One region of the Bacillus sp. NPDC077027 genome, then DNA from elsewhere that is predicted to be linked to it. Evidence: riboswitches for the same ligand, from Rfam matches in the RefSeq annotation. Region 1 holds a riboswitch; the other holds the start of a gene.

Region 1 (7,808 bases):
GTTCCAGCTAAGATGATGTTCGATTCCTTCTACATCATCATAAATTTTCTCTTCGTCTACACCAATGATTCTTAAAAACTGTTCAAGTAATTCGTGTCTGTATACGAGCCGTTTACCGATTTTTTTCCCTTTTGGGGTTAAAACAAGTCCACGGTACTTCTCATAAATTAAGTATTCATCTTTATCAAGTTTTTGAACCATTTTTGTTACAGAGGAGGGATGGACAGCGAGGGCTTCTGCTATATCAGATACTCTTGCGTATCCTTTTTCTTCTATTAGCATATAAATTTGTTCAATATAATCTTCCATACTAGGTGTCGTCATAATACCCCTCCAAAATGCACCTTTACTTAATAATCATAACAAGTCTACACTATTGCCATTAAAAACACAAGAAAAGCTAAAGCTGTCAGCGCTTGTAATTCCAATCGTCAGACGCATATTTTGTCTTTGCAAGATGGTTCACAAAGGCTAGTTCTTCATCCGTAAGATCATATGGCACAAGCTCAATGTTCAAACCTTTTTCAAATCCATGCTTAAATGCGACACGGGCATCATCAATCGTACAAGTTCGTTTTGATATTTCATTGATCGCGACCGCTTTATTTTTAAAGCTACGCTGCATTCGTTCTCTCACTCTGTCATTTGGATATAAGAACAGATCAAACAGCTTGTCTTCATCTAAATCAATTAAGATTGAGCCATGTTGTAAGATCACCCCTTTTTGTCTTGTTTGAGCGCTTCCAGCAACCTTTCTGCCCTCTACAACAAGCTCATACCACGATGGTGCATCAAAACATACAGAAGACCTTGGATTTTTTAAGCTTTCTTTCTCTTTTTCAGTACGAGGAATGGCAAAATACGCATCAAGTCCCAATTCTTTAAAGCCTTCCAAAATGCCCTCTGAAATCACGCGATATGCTTCAGTTACAGTTGCAGGCATCTCTGGATGCTCCTCAGAAACAATCACACTATATGTCAGTTCTTGATCATGGAGTACACCCCGTCCGCCTGTTGGGCGCCTAACAAAGCCTAAACCATACTTACGAACAGCGTCCATGTTAATTTCTTTTTCAACATTTTGAAAGTAGCCGACAGACAGCGTTGCTGGGTCCCATCCATAAAAACGGATGACAGGTGGAATGAGCTTCTCACTGTGCCAATAAAGCAGTGCTTCGTCCATCGCCATGTTAAAGGCAGGATCTTTATTTCCTGTATCAATGAAACACCATTTCTCTTTTTGCATATAAAATCCCTTCTCTTTTACAAAGTCAATTTTCTATATCCGCCTTTAAACAGCGGCTTCTCTCTTTATCAAGTCTATCAAATGGGGAATGAATTGAAAATAATTAGCATCATTTATGATGACAAGATTCTTTAGCTTTACTATAATAGTATTTGTCTAAAACGTACAATCACACAGTTTGCTGTGATGATATTCAAGAAGGAGTCGAGTCGTATTGCCAATATTTAATATTATTGTCCTCTCCCTTTGTGGACTTTTCATTCTCTATTCAATCGGCAATTTCATCTATCAGCAACGTATCATGAAAACGCTGACTGAAGAGGAATTCATTAAAGGCTATCGTAAAGCACAGCTCATTGATGTAAGAGAGCCGAATGAGTTTGAAGGCGGACATATTTTAGGGGCAAGAAACATTCCATTGTCACAATTAAAGCAACGGAAAAACGAAATTCGTCCAGACAAGCCTGTTTATCTCTATTGCCAAAACAACGTCAGAAGCGGAAAAGCGGCACAAACGCTTCGCAAAAATGGCTGTCGTGAAGTCTACAATTTAAAAGGTGGCTTCAAAAAATGGGGCGGTCGTATTAAAACAAAGAACTAATGAAAAAGACTCTGGGAGACAGAACTCCCTGAGTCTTCTTTTATTTACTTTGATACACAAGCACCGGATTTCTCGCTGCCTTTGTTTCATCCATTCTTTTCACAACTGTTGTATGTGGTGCTTCCTGCACCACTTCTGGATGCTCTTCTGCTTCTTTGGCAATTTGAATCATCGCCTCAATAAATGAATCTAGCGTCTCTTTTGATTCTGTTTCCGTCGGCTCAATCATGATACACTCTTCAACATTGAGCGGGAAATAAATCGTTGGCGGATGATAACCAAAATCAAGCAAACGTTTAGCAATATCTAGTGTTCGTACACCTAATTTTTTCTGACGTTTCCCTGATAAAACGAACTCATGTTTACAGTGACGATCAAATGGCAAGTCATAATGTGCACTTAAACGACGCATCATGTAGTTTGCATTGAGGACTGCATTATCTGTAACTGCCTTTAAGCCATCAGGGCCCATTGAGCGGATATAGGCATATGCGCGAACATTAATCCCAAAGTTTCCATAGAACGGTTTTACTCGACCGATTGAATCAGGTCTATTGTAATCGAAGTGGAATTGGCCTTCTCGTTTTACTAATACAGGCTTTGGTAAATAAGGAATCAAGTCCTCTTTGACACCAACTGGTCCCGAACCTGGACCTCCGCCTCCGTGTGGGCCTGTAAACGTTTTGTGTAGGTTTAAATGAACGACATCAAATCCCATATCTCCCGGTCTAGCTCTGCTTAAAACTGCATTCAAATTCGCCCCATCATAATACAGCTTTCCTCCTGCGCCATGAACGATTTCAGCCATTTCTAAAATGTTCTCTTCAAATAAACCAAGTGTATTGGGATTTGTCAGCATAAGTGCAGCTGTTTCGTTATTGACCACACGCTTTAAATCCTCTAAATCAACTAATCCATTTTCATCAGAAGCTACCGTGATTGTTTCAAAACCGGCAACTGTGGCAGAAGCAGGGTTCGTTCCGTGAGCAGAATCAGGCACAATGACTTTTGTCCGCTTATAATCCCCTCTTGCTTCATGATAGGCACGAATCATCATCAGTCCGGTCCATTCACCGTGAGCACCTGCTGCAGGCTGCAAAGTGACAGCATCCATTCCTGTAATTTCTTCAAGGTGCTCTCCTAAATCGTATAAAAGCTCTAGTGCGCCTTGCACTGTTTCTTCATCTTGAAGTGGGTGCACTTGAGCAAACCCTGCGATACGCGCTACTTTTTCATTGATCTTTGGATTGTACTTCATTGTACAAGAACCAAGCGGATAAAAACCGGAATCTACACCATGATTTCGCCTAGAGAGCGCTGTATAATGGCGCATAATATCAAGCTCTGATACTTGTGGGAGCTCAGCTTCCTCTTGCCTTACGTAAGATTCATCAAACAATTCCGATAGTTCTTGAACCGGCACATCTAACTCAGGTAAGCTATACCCGATTCTACCTTCCTTCGATACTTCAAAGATAAGCGGTTGGTCTTGTTTATTCATGGCGATCCCCCAATTCCTTGATCAACGTATCAATTTCTGTCTTTGTTCTGAGCTCTGTGACGGCAACAAGCATATGATTTTCTAACTCAGGATAGACAAGTCCTAGATCATAGCCACCAATGATGCCTTTTTCAAGCAACCTTTTGTTCGCTTCTTTTACAGGCTCTTTCAATTTCAATACAAATTCATTGAAAATAGAACCTTCCATATCTGCCTTTAAGCCATGTGCTTCTGCTTGTTTTTTCGCATAATGTGCTTTTTGCACATTTTGATTTGCTACCTCTTTCATTCCCTGCTTGCCAAGTGCCGTCATTGCAACGGATGCAGCGAGTGCATTGAGTGCTTGATTGGAACATATATTAGAGGTCGCTTTGTCCCGGCGGATATGTTGCTCTCTCGCTTGAAGGGTCAGAACAAATCCTCGAACACCGTTTTCATCCTCAGTCTGACCGACTAGTCGACCAGGTACTTTTCGCATCAATTTTTTCGTGACAGCAAAATAACCGCAATGCGGACCACCAAACGCAGCAGGAATGCCAAATGGTTGGGCATCACCAACAACAATATCTGCACCAAGCTGACCTGGTGGTGTTAAAAGTCCAAGTGCTAGCGGATTACTAGAAACGATAAACAGACTTTTCCCTTGATGAGCTAATGGTTCAATGTCTTTTAACGGCTCTACTCCCCCAAAAAAATTAGGATATTGCACAAGTACAGCTGCGGTCTCTTCACAAACTGCCTTTTCTAATTGAGCCAAATCTGTTTGCCCTTTATAAGCGGGTACTTCAATCACTTCAATATTTTGGCCTTTCGCATATGTTTTCAGGACAGCTCGTGATTCTGGATGTACCGTTTCTGAGACGACAATTTTATTCTTTTTGGTATGACCTGCTGCTAGCATTGCCGCTTCAGCTAAAGCAGTTCCTCCGTCATACATCGAAGAGTTTGCCAAATCCATACCTGTCAGTTCTGCAATCATCGTTTGAAATTCAAAAATGGCTTGCAGCTCTCCTTGTGATATTTCTGGTTGATAAGGTGTATATGCAGTGTAAAATTCAGAGCGTGAAATAACATGGTCTACAATGACAGGCTGGTAATGATCATACACACCCGCCCCTAAAAACGATGCGTAGGAAACAGTATCTTTATTCTTAGCAGCGAGGCGAGATAACTCTCTTACTAGCTCCGTTTCAGATGCTGCTTGTTTGATATCATACGTCCCTTTAAACCGCACCTTTTCAGGAATATCTGAAAACAGTTCATCAATCGACTCGACACCGATAACATCTAGCATCTCTTTCTGATCTTGCTCTGTTTGTGGCAAATATCTGTGCTTCATCCTTTGTTCCCCCTTTGTTATTTCGCTCGTCTGTAAAATGGTGTGGCGACGACTTTTGCTTTCAAACGTTTTTTGCGGACTTGTACTTCTACCTCTGTATGCAGATCAGCAAAAGATTGATTGATCAGCACGAGCCCGACATTTTTCTTTAAGGTAGGTGATTGTGTTCCCGTTGTGACGAAGCCAATTTGCTCTTCGCCTGAAAAAACTAGGTAATCCGTTCTTGGAATTCCTTTATCAATCATTTCTATACCAACAAGCTTTCTGTCAGTGCCTTCTTCTTTTTGCTTCTTTAGGACCTCTTTTCCGATAAAATCAGCTTCTTTATCTGGTTTCACTGCAAAACCAATGCCACCTTCTATCGGAGAAATATCTTTCGTCAGCTCCTGTCCATAAAGGGGCAGTTTCGCTTCAAACCTCAGCGTATCTCTCGCTCCTAATCCACAAGGGATCAATCCTTTTGGCTTTCCTACCTTTAAAAGGAGAGACCAAATATGTACTGCGTCCTCTGTTTGACAGTAAATTTCAAAACCATCTTCACCTGTATAGCCTGTTCTTGAAACAAGGACTTCTTTCTCAGCAACGAGGGCAGACGATTTGAATGTAAAAGGCTTTAACGCCGTTACTTCGTCATTCGATACTTCTTTGATGATATTAGCTGCAAGCGGTCCTTGAAGTGCTAAAAGCGCCATTTCATCAGATACATTTTTGATCGTCACTTGATCTTTCAACCGATTTTTTAAGAGCCACTCCACATCTTTTTCAATATTAGAGGCATTTATAACAAGCAGATAGTTTTCATCCTCTTTTTGATACACAAGTAAGTCATCGATGGTTCCACCATCTTCATAACACATCGCCGTATATAGTGCGCGTCCATTTGTCAGTTTTGAAACATCATTGGTTAATAATCTTTGTAAGAAAGCAAGGCTGTCCTTACCCGTAATTTCAACCTCTCCCATATGAGACACATCAAAGAGTCCTGCCTTTGTTCGAACAGCCTCGTGCTCTTCTTTAATGGATGAAAATTGAACTGGTAATTCCCAGCCTCCAAAATCAATCGTTTTACCGCCAAGCGTTTGATACTCATTAAAAAGTGGTGTTCGTTTAAGCATAGATCGTTTCCCCCTTTTTCATCATGTTGCTGCAATCAAGCTGAATTTTCAGAAAAAATGCAGCAAAAAAGGACAGACAACTCCCTTAAAAAGAAAGTTCTCTGTCCTTGCACCTGAAAGTTTACAGCACAAACACAAATATGTCTGTGCGTTTTCCCCTTTGGTGGTTTGCCCATCAACAAAAGAAGCAAACACTCTCCAGAGTTGCGTCCGGTAAGAGTACTTTTGCCTGAGAGATTCACTGCACTCGTGCGGCTTGCTCCTTCGGCGCTTGTTGGCATCTGTCTCGCCTTCAAGTCTCTCCCCATACCATCATTCGCTCATATTCTTGTCCTTTATTGGACATACTATCAAAGTGGGTGATTTATTCAGAAGATCACTTACCAACATCCTACCATTAGCTACACAACAAGGGCAATATAAAAATCATTAACATTTCTAAAAAAGAAAGAATGATCGTTCGCTTTTGTGGATATATTTCGCTCCCCTTTTCTTTTTCATAAAGTGAAGCGTTTAAAAACAGAACATTTCAAGTGATATTCTGACAGAAAGGTAGGCTCACTCCCATTGGATATTCAAACGATTTTTGATCATGATTGGACAAACGAATTCATGCGTTGCCTTACACATGATGGCCCTTGGGCGAACTGGGAAATGTATCAATTGGCAGCACAAGTACAAAAGGTCACGGCCATTGATTCTTTTGAGGGATTACAGGCACCTTCTCACCTAACAGCATTTACACCACTTGCACACCAGCTTGAAGTCGCAAAAAAAGTGGTAGAAGAAATGAATGGTAAAGCAATATTAGCTGATGAAGTAGGCCTTGGAAAAACAATCGAGGCAGGACTCATTTTAAAAGAATACATGATTCGAGGCCTTGCAAAAAAAATCTTAATCCTTGTTCCTGCATCTCTTGTATCCCAATGGGTACATGAATTAAGATCAAAATTTTATATTGATGCTGTTGAACAGAAAAAGAGTTACGTTTGGGAGCAATGTGATGTAGTTGTATCTTCCATTGACACAGCGAAAAGGATGCCCCACCGCGACACCATCTTATCGATTTCATATGACATGGTGATTATTGATGAAGCACATAAGCTAAAAAACAACAAAACGAAAAACTATGAGTTTGTTAGAAACTTGAACAAGAAGTTTTGTCTTTTACTAACTGCAACCCCTATTCAAAATCGCATTGGTGAGATTTTCAATCTTGTTTCTCTACTAAAGCCCGGACACTTAGGAAATGAGCATCAATTTAAAGATGTGTTTGCTAAGAAAGACTTACAGCTTGAAAATCACAGCACGCTAAAACAGCTCGTCAACAAAGTCATGATACGAAACCGAAGACAAGACACCGGTATTGAGTGGTCGAAGCGTCATGTGAAAACCATCTCTATTGATTTCTCACCTACTGAACAGGCTTTATATGATGAAATTTGTCTCTTAAAAGAAGATCAATCTACCGCTAAACACATGTTTTCGATTATGACACTAGAGCGTGAGTGCTGTTCAAGCCGTGAAGCTGTGTATATGACACTAAAAAAAATGCAAGATGGACAGGAGAATGTGTTTGGGTATGATGCCATTGAGCGAATGATGGAAAGAATTCACCAAGTGGAACAAAACACAAAGGCAATAGAAGTCGTCAAACTCATACAACAATTAAATGAAAAAGTGATTATTTTTACTGAATACCGCGCGACACAAATTTATCTACAATGGTTTCTCCAACAAAATGGCATCAGTTCTGTTCCATTTAGAGGTGGCTTCAAACGAAGTAAAAAGGATTGGATGAAAGATTTATTTCGCGAACGTGCTCAAGTGCTCATTGCAACAGAAGCAGGCGGTGAAGGAATAAACCTGCAATTTTGTAACCAAATCATCAACTACGATCTCCCTTGGAATCCTATGCGCCTTGAACAACGAATTGGACGTATCCACAGACTCGGTCAGGAGCGAGACGTCCACATTTATAATATGGCGACAAATGGCACTGTGGA
Region 2 (7,808 bases), on a different contig from region 1:
GGGGCTGACTGTTGATAAAAAAGGACCTAAGTTGACCATTTTTATCGGGTTGCTATTACAAGCGATCATGTTACTGCTCCTTTCTATTGTTGGCGAGTTTTTATCTTTAGTGGGAGTAATTGCGGTTATCATGATTTGGATGTTGGCGACGTGGGGTACGTCTCCAGCGCAGCAATTCTATTTAGTAACACAAGTACCGAGATCTCCTGATATTGCTTTAAGTGTAAATACGTCTTTCATTCAATTTGGATTTGCAACAGGATCGGCTTTAGGGGGGTATGTAATAAACATATCATCTGTTTTGAGCCTTGGATGGATAGGGTTAGGCTTTGTGATCCTAGCTTTATTAATAGCAACAATTTTGTTTGCTTCTGAAAGTGGATCTAAGAATCTATCTCATTAAAGCATCATGAAAGTTGAGCTACTCAAAGCTTGAGTTTTGTTTCATCATTACGCACCCATAAAAAATGTCTTTTTGGAGGATTACTATTATCTCCATTTACATATTTACCTATAAGAAAAGGAGTGGAAAAATGAAAGATTACGATGTTTACTCACTTAAAAAAACAGCTTTACAATCGGGAGGGAACCTTCCAAATGCATTCCTTGCCTATAAGACATACGGCACTTTAAACGCTGACAAAAGTAATGTCATTGTTTACCCTACTTGGTTTGCCGGGCAACACACTGATAATGAATGGCTCATAGGAAAAGGCAAAGCTCTTGATCCTGATCATTATTTTATCATTGTTCCAAATATGATCGGGAACGGTTTGTCTTCATCTCCAAGTAATACATTACCTCCATACGACAAAGCTAATTTTCCACTAGTGACTATCTATGATAATGTTCGTTTTCAGCACGAACTTATAACAGAAAAGTTTGGTATAAAAAAAGTCGCTCTCGTTGTGGGCTGGTCTCTCGGAGCAATTCAAGCATTTCAGTGGGGAACTAGTTATCCTGACATGGTGGATCGAATTGTGCCATTTGGAGGCGTAGCAAAAACTCGTCCTCATGCTCAAGTCGTTTTTGAAGGGCTTATTGCGACATTGCAAGCAGATAACAAATGGCAAAAAGGATTTTATACTGAGCAGCCTAAAGGTGGCTTATCCGCGATGGGACGTGCATATGCTCCATGGGGCTTTTCGCAAGCCTATTATCTAGAACAATTATATCAATCGGAAGGATATGCAACATTGAAAGACTATTTAGAAGAGTATTGGGATCAAGTGTTTTTTTCGTTTGATGCTAATGACTTGATTACTATGTTACGTACAGGCATACATGGAGATATTAGCATGAACCCAAGAGACAATGGGAATTTGGATCAGGCATTAGGCCATATTACCACTAAAGCTCTCGTCATCCCAGGAACAACTGATTTATTTTTCACTCCTGAGGACAGTGCATATGACGCAGAGCGTATGCCACAAGTCGTTTTTCATCCAATTGAATCCAAATGGGGACATTGCTTCGGTATCGGTCAGAATGAGCAAGATTCTGTTCAGATCGACAACCTCATAAAAAATTTTTTATGAGAAAGTTAAAATCAATTTAATGGTAATTAAGCGCTGTCTGATACACCACTTTTCTATCAATGCTATTATTGATTTTGCTATCGGTGGTGGTGTAGGTGCTATTCAATGTCAAATTGCTAAACAATTAGATAAGAGGGATAAGCGTCCTAATAATGGTTGGGTAGATATATATTAGGAGGAATTTTATGAAAATTTTTATGAAATATGCTGTAATGATTCTGTTTGTAAGTGTATTTTTCTATTATTACAATATGTTTATGCCTAAAAATTTTCTGTATTTTATTGTTGCTTTTCCTATCGGTTTTTTTGCTATTACCATAATTGATAAGTTGTTTAGTGATAAGTGATTTTTGAAATAAGCAAGCTATATGGTTGCTTATTTTTTATGGGGTTAGAAGAAGATATTGTAAGTATTCAAGGTGCTTGTTCTTATATATGATTTTAGCACGCACACAGGGGTGTGTATAAGTGCACTATTGTCATGGGTGTTCTATTACCAAAATTGCCACCACTTTTTTTGTTGTTCTTCAAATTGTTCAAGTCGTTTTAGAATGGCACGATTGAACTCTTTTTTTTGAATGCGATCACGACATTGACATCTTGTAGCGGTATTCCATATGGACAGATTTGATTGATACAAGGTCGCTACAAGTTTGGCTACTTCTTCTAGTGATTTACCACTCAATTTAGAGTGTGTATATATACTCCATAGCGGATAAAATGGACTTATTAACCTATTATCTTTAGCAACCAAAGGTTACACATTGAGCAAAAGGAACGTGCCAATTTATGCCAATCAGTAACGTTCATGAACAATTTCCATTGACACCATCATCATCAAAGAGTAAAATATGAAATTATTCAGAAATAGCAACACCTCGTTCAATAATAAAATACGAAAAGCTATGATTGCTGTGGGTCACACTATAGCAGGAGCAGCTTCTGGAGAGACCGTGGGTATCTGCGGCGCCGAAGGGTTCACAATCTCAGGCAAAAGGACAGAAGAGTACGGAATAATGTATTTGTGATGCAGTAAAACCGCATTGCATATCTTTATTTTGCTATTCTTATGACCATGAGATTGGAGCGCATCCAATCTCTTTTTTTATGGGTTTTTTTTGATGCTCATTATTTCACTATCATGGTTTTTAGGAGGGCATAAGGTTGGCACAGCAAGAGTTAAAGCGAGATTTATCAAATCGGCACGTTCAATTAATTGCCATTGGGGGAACCATCGGCACTGGGTTATTTTTAGGCTCAGGTAAAGCCATTCAATTGGCAGGTCCCTCTATCATTTTGGCTTATCTCATCGTGGGGATGGCAATCTTTTTTGTGATGAGAGCACTTGGAGAATTATTGTTATCAAAAGCAGGCTATCAGTCTTTAACGGACATAGCTGAAGACTATCTTGGGCCTTGGGCATCATTTGTGACAGGGTGGACGTATTGGTTTTGCTGGATAATGACAGCGATGGCGGATGTGATTGCTGTCGGTGTTTATGTACAGTATTGGTTTGATATCCCGCAGTGGATTCCTGCTTTTATTTGTTTACTCATCTTATTAGGCTTTAATTTATTAACAGTCAAGCTTTTTGGGGAGCTTGAGTTTTGGTTCGCTTTGATTAAGGTCATAACAATTCTTTTATTAATTGGGATTGGGATCGTGCTATTAGTCATTGGGTTTAAAACAGATGCGGGCCCTGTGACTGTGACAAACCTGTGGGCACATGGCGGAATTTTTCCAAACGGCATGACTGGCTTCCTGCTGTCATTCCAGATGGTCGTCTTCGCATATGTTGGTGTGGAGTTAGTTGGTGTATCCGCAGCAGAAACGTCGAATCCGCAAAAAAATATTCCATCAGCGATTAATAAAATCCCGTTGAGAATTTTATTCTTCTATGTCGGAGCAATCTTTGTTTTATTATGTATCAATCCGTGGATGGATTTAAGCGCGTCAGAAAGTCCTTTTGTCAAAACGTTTAGCTTAATCGGTATTCCAGTAGCGGCAGGGATCATTAACTTTGTCGTCTTAACATCCGCCGCATCTGCGTGTAATAGTGGCATGTTCTCAACGAGTCGTATTCTCTATAACTTAAGCCATCAGAAGCAGGGACCGAAATCGTTTGGCAGGCTTAACAAACATGCCGTTCCAAGCAATGCTTTATTTGTTTCAACCATTGTCGTTTCTGTTGGGGCTCTTTTAAGCAAGCTAATCCCAGAGCAAGCCTTTGGTATAGTGACGACGATTAGCGCGATTTGTTTTATTTGGGTATGGAGTATTGTGTTGATTTGTCATCTCAAATATAAAAAAACGCGTCCACAGCTCCACGCGACGTCAACTTTTAAAGCGCCATTCACACCATTTGTGAATTATCTAGTCTTGCTGTTGTTCGCGACAATACTAGTGATAATGTTGTTTGCGGAGGCAACACGCCCTGCGTTATTATTGACGCCATTATGGTTTGGGCTGTTGTTTATTCTTTATAGCCGTAGGAGGAAAAGGGCTGTTTAAAGGAAGAGGGTGTCTTCTACCATGTTCATGTTTTCCTTGCTATCAAAACTTTTATTTAATAGAATACAAAAAGAAATTTCTTTATGAAATGAATAAATGTGGAATTTATATAAAAGTTAGATCCAGTGAGGAGGCTTTCATGGGTTTTAAGAATGAATTCAAACGAGAGATGCGTAATTTTAAGAAAGATCTAGAAAAAGAGATTCAAAAGACGTGTTCAGTAGAGTACAAAGGACATCGTATTGAAGTGATCAATGAATTAAAAGAAGAGCAGTTGTTCATTGATGGGGTACTAGTCGATCAGAAGAAACGGAAATCAGTATTCTTACAGCTTGTCCCCTTTTCTAAATTGTCAGGGACATTACATTCTAAAGACGGTGTGAAGCATAAGGTTTCTGTAAAAGTCGGTGGCTTGACACGCTTTACATGTGTGATAAAAGTCGACAATGTGGTTGTTTTAGATGATTCGTCTCATTTAGAATTTCTCCCTTGGGAACACAAAGAAAAAATCGTTCCTTTTATTGAACAGCAAGTTCAGCGTCAAAGTGTCATTGATGATCTACCAGATGATGAATATTTGTATGACGAAGATGATGTACGACTCGTGGCAGGGTTATCCGATCAATTGATGGATGAGGGAACAACACCATTTTATGTGGGTAAGCTGATTAAGTTATTTGAAGCACAGATGCAGAATCCTTCAACTAAAACTAGAAAAGCGACCTATGAGAAGATCATTTTTGACAATATGGCAAGCTATATGGAAGAGTTCATTGAACGCTTCCAGGAACTGAACTGGAATGAATCTCATGTGCAGAAAGAAGCGTTGTGGCTGCTTCATCATGCGGCACATCGCGAGGTTGTTAAGTTTGCGGTGACTGTTCTTGGTTGTACGAATTGCGAGGAGCATCAAGAGCTTTTAATGACAATTGGTCAGCATGATGAATTTACACCATATGTTGTATTTGCGCTAAAAAATGGAACAGAGTATGGAAACGATCATATTTATCAGCTTGCCAAGTCCGTTCATGGATGGGGGAAAATTGAAGCAGTCAGAGCCCTTGAGCCTACTTCACCAGACATTAAGCATTGGCTTCTCACAAATGGCTGTGAAAATTCAGTGATGAACCAATATCTCGCCTATACTTGCGCCATGAAAGGTGAATTAGATGTCGTTTTAGACAATGGTGACATAACAAAGGAGCTGTATGATGGTGCAGCGCTTATTATAGACGCTTTGCTTGATGATGAAGGACCCTGTGAAAATATGGATGATTACCCATATGCAGTCGACGTTCTGACTCGATTTGTGTTCCACGCAACGAAGCATTGTCATACGATTGAAGACGTGTATCCACTTGTGAAAATCCATGCATTTTTACATGAGAATGAGAATGTATGGGAAGAGCGGTTTTCTGATCTGTGGAAGCCATTTCAACGAACTGATTTACAGGAGCGAATTCAATCTATCTTGAAAGATTCCCATTGGGCGGAGCTCTCTTTGGAGACATTAAAAGAAGGGTTTCGGTTTCAAGCGCTTGAAGTTGCACGTTATTATGGGGTAGAAATCACATCGACATTATTTGATTTGTTTGAAAAGAATCCGACCCAAGGTGAAATTTACTTTGCGATCATGAAAGCAAACGAACCTACACATATCAAGCATCTTTGTGCGATTGCAGAGAAGCACCTTTCTTTGACGAATCTTTCAGAGGATGATCAATATTGTCTAGAAATGATTGTGCCAGAGTTGTGTCATGTTGAAGGAACGGGGCTGTCACTCATACAAGCAGCGCTAGCCTCTGGTCAAGGGATCTTACAATATCATGCTATGAACGCACTTGAAGGATGGTCGCCAGATTCGTGGAACAATGATTCAATACTTGCAAACATCAAGCACATAGCTGAGACGACCAAGGATAAGGAAGACCGTCAATTGGCGAAAAAGCTATTAAAACAGCAATAAATATCGCCTGACATTCAAGAAGCACAGTCCAAATAAAAATGGACTGTGCTTTTTCTGATGCTAACGATTCCTAATCCTCAAAATATATTTTGCATTCAATATCGTGAGAATCAAACCAATGATGATAATGGAGAATAGTTGTGAGTGGTTGGAGCCAATCGAATAAAGAGTTAAAATAAACATGGCGCCAATAAGCAGGATGTTCATGCTTTGAAACGTAAAATAAAGTCCCTCTAGCATGACGTGACGTTCTCCTTCATCAGATGTTTCCAGCAGTTTTTTTGAATAATTTACATCTGAAACTTTTGGTAAATGACGTTCAGGGTACACCAAAGTCAGCACTGACCCAGCTACATACGTGCAGATGGTGGCTGTAACAAATAGAATACCAGTGATGACAATCAGCCATATATGTTGCTGTGTGATGACAGCGATACTGATCGCAATGATTGAAAGGAACGTACTGCTATTATTCGCTAGCGTCACATCACTATATTTTTTGTACTGCCATTCATCAAGCGTATCTTCCTCTTCGCCTGATAAGGAGAGTGAAGCCTTTTTCTTCATTTGGGAGACACCAGCAAAGCTCCATATCGTTAAAATGAGGGAGATTCCGCCAATCAAGATGGTCGTTTCAAATGAGATGTGTAAAAATGTTGATTCAAATTCTGCTGCGAGTAAGGCGTAAGCACCCAAAAATCCGAGCGCTGGTCCAGCAAGCATCTTCCAAACCGTTTTCATGTGCATTCATCCTCCTCGAAAATAAAGATTTGTTCAATCGGTTCTTCGAATATGCGTGACAGCTTGACAGCGATAAGCAGTGAAGGCATTAGTTCGCCTCGTTCTATTAAACTAATGGTTTGACGCGAGACTTTTGCACGTTTTGCAAGCTCTGTTTGATTGATGCCGTCACGCGCGCGCAGTTCTTTTAGCCGTGTTTTCATATCATCACCTCGATCATATCTAATTCAATTGTAAAGTATGATATTCATTTTGACTAGTTTATTTGTCAAAATGAGCAGTTTTTTTATCAGAAATGTGATCTTTATGCATCGAGTGAACAGTGTTACGCTTAAACTAATAAAAAATGAGGTAGGAGGAGTATCGTGTTTTTAGATCAATTAAAGAAAGATTTACATAAACAACAGCCCCTTTTTATTGGGCAGGATACGGCATTTCAAGCCGCGGTGCTCGTGCCATTAGTGCAGGTGAAAGGCGAGTGGCACATTCTGTTTGAAGTACGGTCATTTACCATGAGAAAACAGCCCGGTGATATTAGTTTCCCAGGGGGACGAATTGATGGGAACGAAACGCCACTAGATGCGGCTTTAAGGGAAACGTATGAAGAGCTCGGGGTTGATCCAACAACGGTGGAGGTCATCGGACAATTAAGTCCGTACGTAGCATCACCTTCATTTGTCGTCTATCCATATGTAGGCATCATTGATTACGAACAAATCATTCAATCCTACAATAAGGAAGAAGTCGAAGAGCTATTCACCGTGCCATTGAAATGGCTACTAGATTATGAGCCTTATTTGCATGTGGTCTCAGTTCAACCAACACCCGCTGAAGACTTTCCATTTGAAAAAATTATGAACGGTGAGAAGTACAGCTGGGGTACGAGGTCGATAGAAGAATGGTTCTATGATTATCATGGTTACACAATCTGGGGGCTGACTGCACGGATTTTGAAATACTTTATCGGAATGATGAGATCAAAAAACGGATAGGTTGATGAGTGCATTTTCTTCTAAAGAAGAAGATGCTTTTTTATTGTAGAAAAAATATTG

The links. A riboswitch is a leader RNA that binds a small molecule or an ion and turns the genes downstream of it on or off. The one in region 1 is predicted to bind glycine.
Region 2: it holds a riboswitch for glycine, as region 1 does, so the genes downstream of both, ACQKEZ_RS09745 (amino acid permease) here and gcvT (glycine cleavage system aminomethyltransferase GcvT) in region 1, are expected to answer to the same signal.

Annotation. Positions count from the first base shown of each region.
Region 1 covers NZ_JBNNIO010000001.1:575,274-583,081, reverse strand. Annotated here, with positions in the region: gene mntR (transcriptional regulator MntR) at 1-324, opposite strand, end outside; gene ACQKEZ_RS03170 (lipoate--protein ligase family protein) at 410-1,246, opposite strand; gene ACQKEZ_RS03165 (rhodanese-like domain-containing protein) at 1,467-1,847, shown strand; gene gcvPB (aminomethyl-transferring glycine dehydrogenase subunit GcvPB) at 1,888-3,348, opposite strand; gene gcvPA (aminomethyl-transferring glycine dehydrogenase subunit GcvPA) at 3,341-4,687, opposite strand; gene gcvT (glycine cleavage system aminomethyltransferase GcvT) at 4,705-5,802, opposite strand; glycine riboswitch at 5,902-6,006, opposite strand; glycine riboswitch at 6,010-6,118, opposite strand; gene ACQKEZ_RS03145 (DEAD/DEAH box helicase) at 6,370-7,808, shown strand, end outside.
Region 2 covers NZ_JBNNIO010000002.1:823,980-831,787, reverse strand. Annotated here, with positions in the region: gene ACQKEZ_RS09755 (MFS transporter) at 1-403, shown strand, start outside; gene ACQKEZ_RS09750 (alpha/beta fold hydrolase) at 534-1,538, shown strand; glycine riboswitch at 2,471-2,550, shown strand; gene ACQKEZ_RS09745 (amino acid permease) at 2,703-4,049, shown strand; gene ACQKEZ_RS09740 (hypothetical protein) at 4,189-6,015, shown strand; gene ACQKEZ_RS09735 (DUF3169 family protein) at 6,076-6,756, opposite strand; gene ACQKEZ_RS09730 (helix-turn-helix transcriptional regulator) at 6,753-6,959, opposite strand; gene ACQKEZ_RS09725 (NUDIX hydrolase) at 7,122-7,748, shown strand.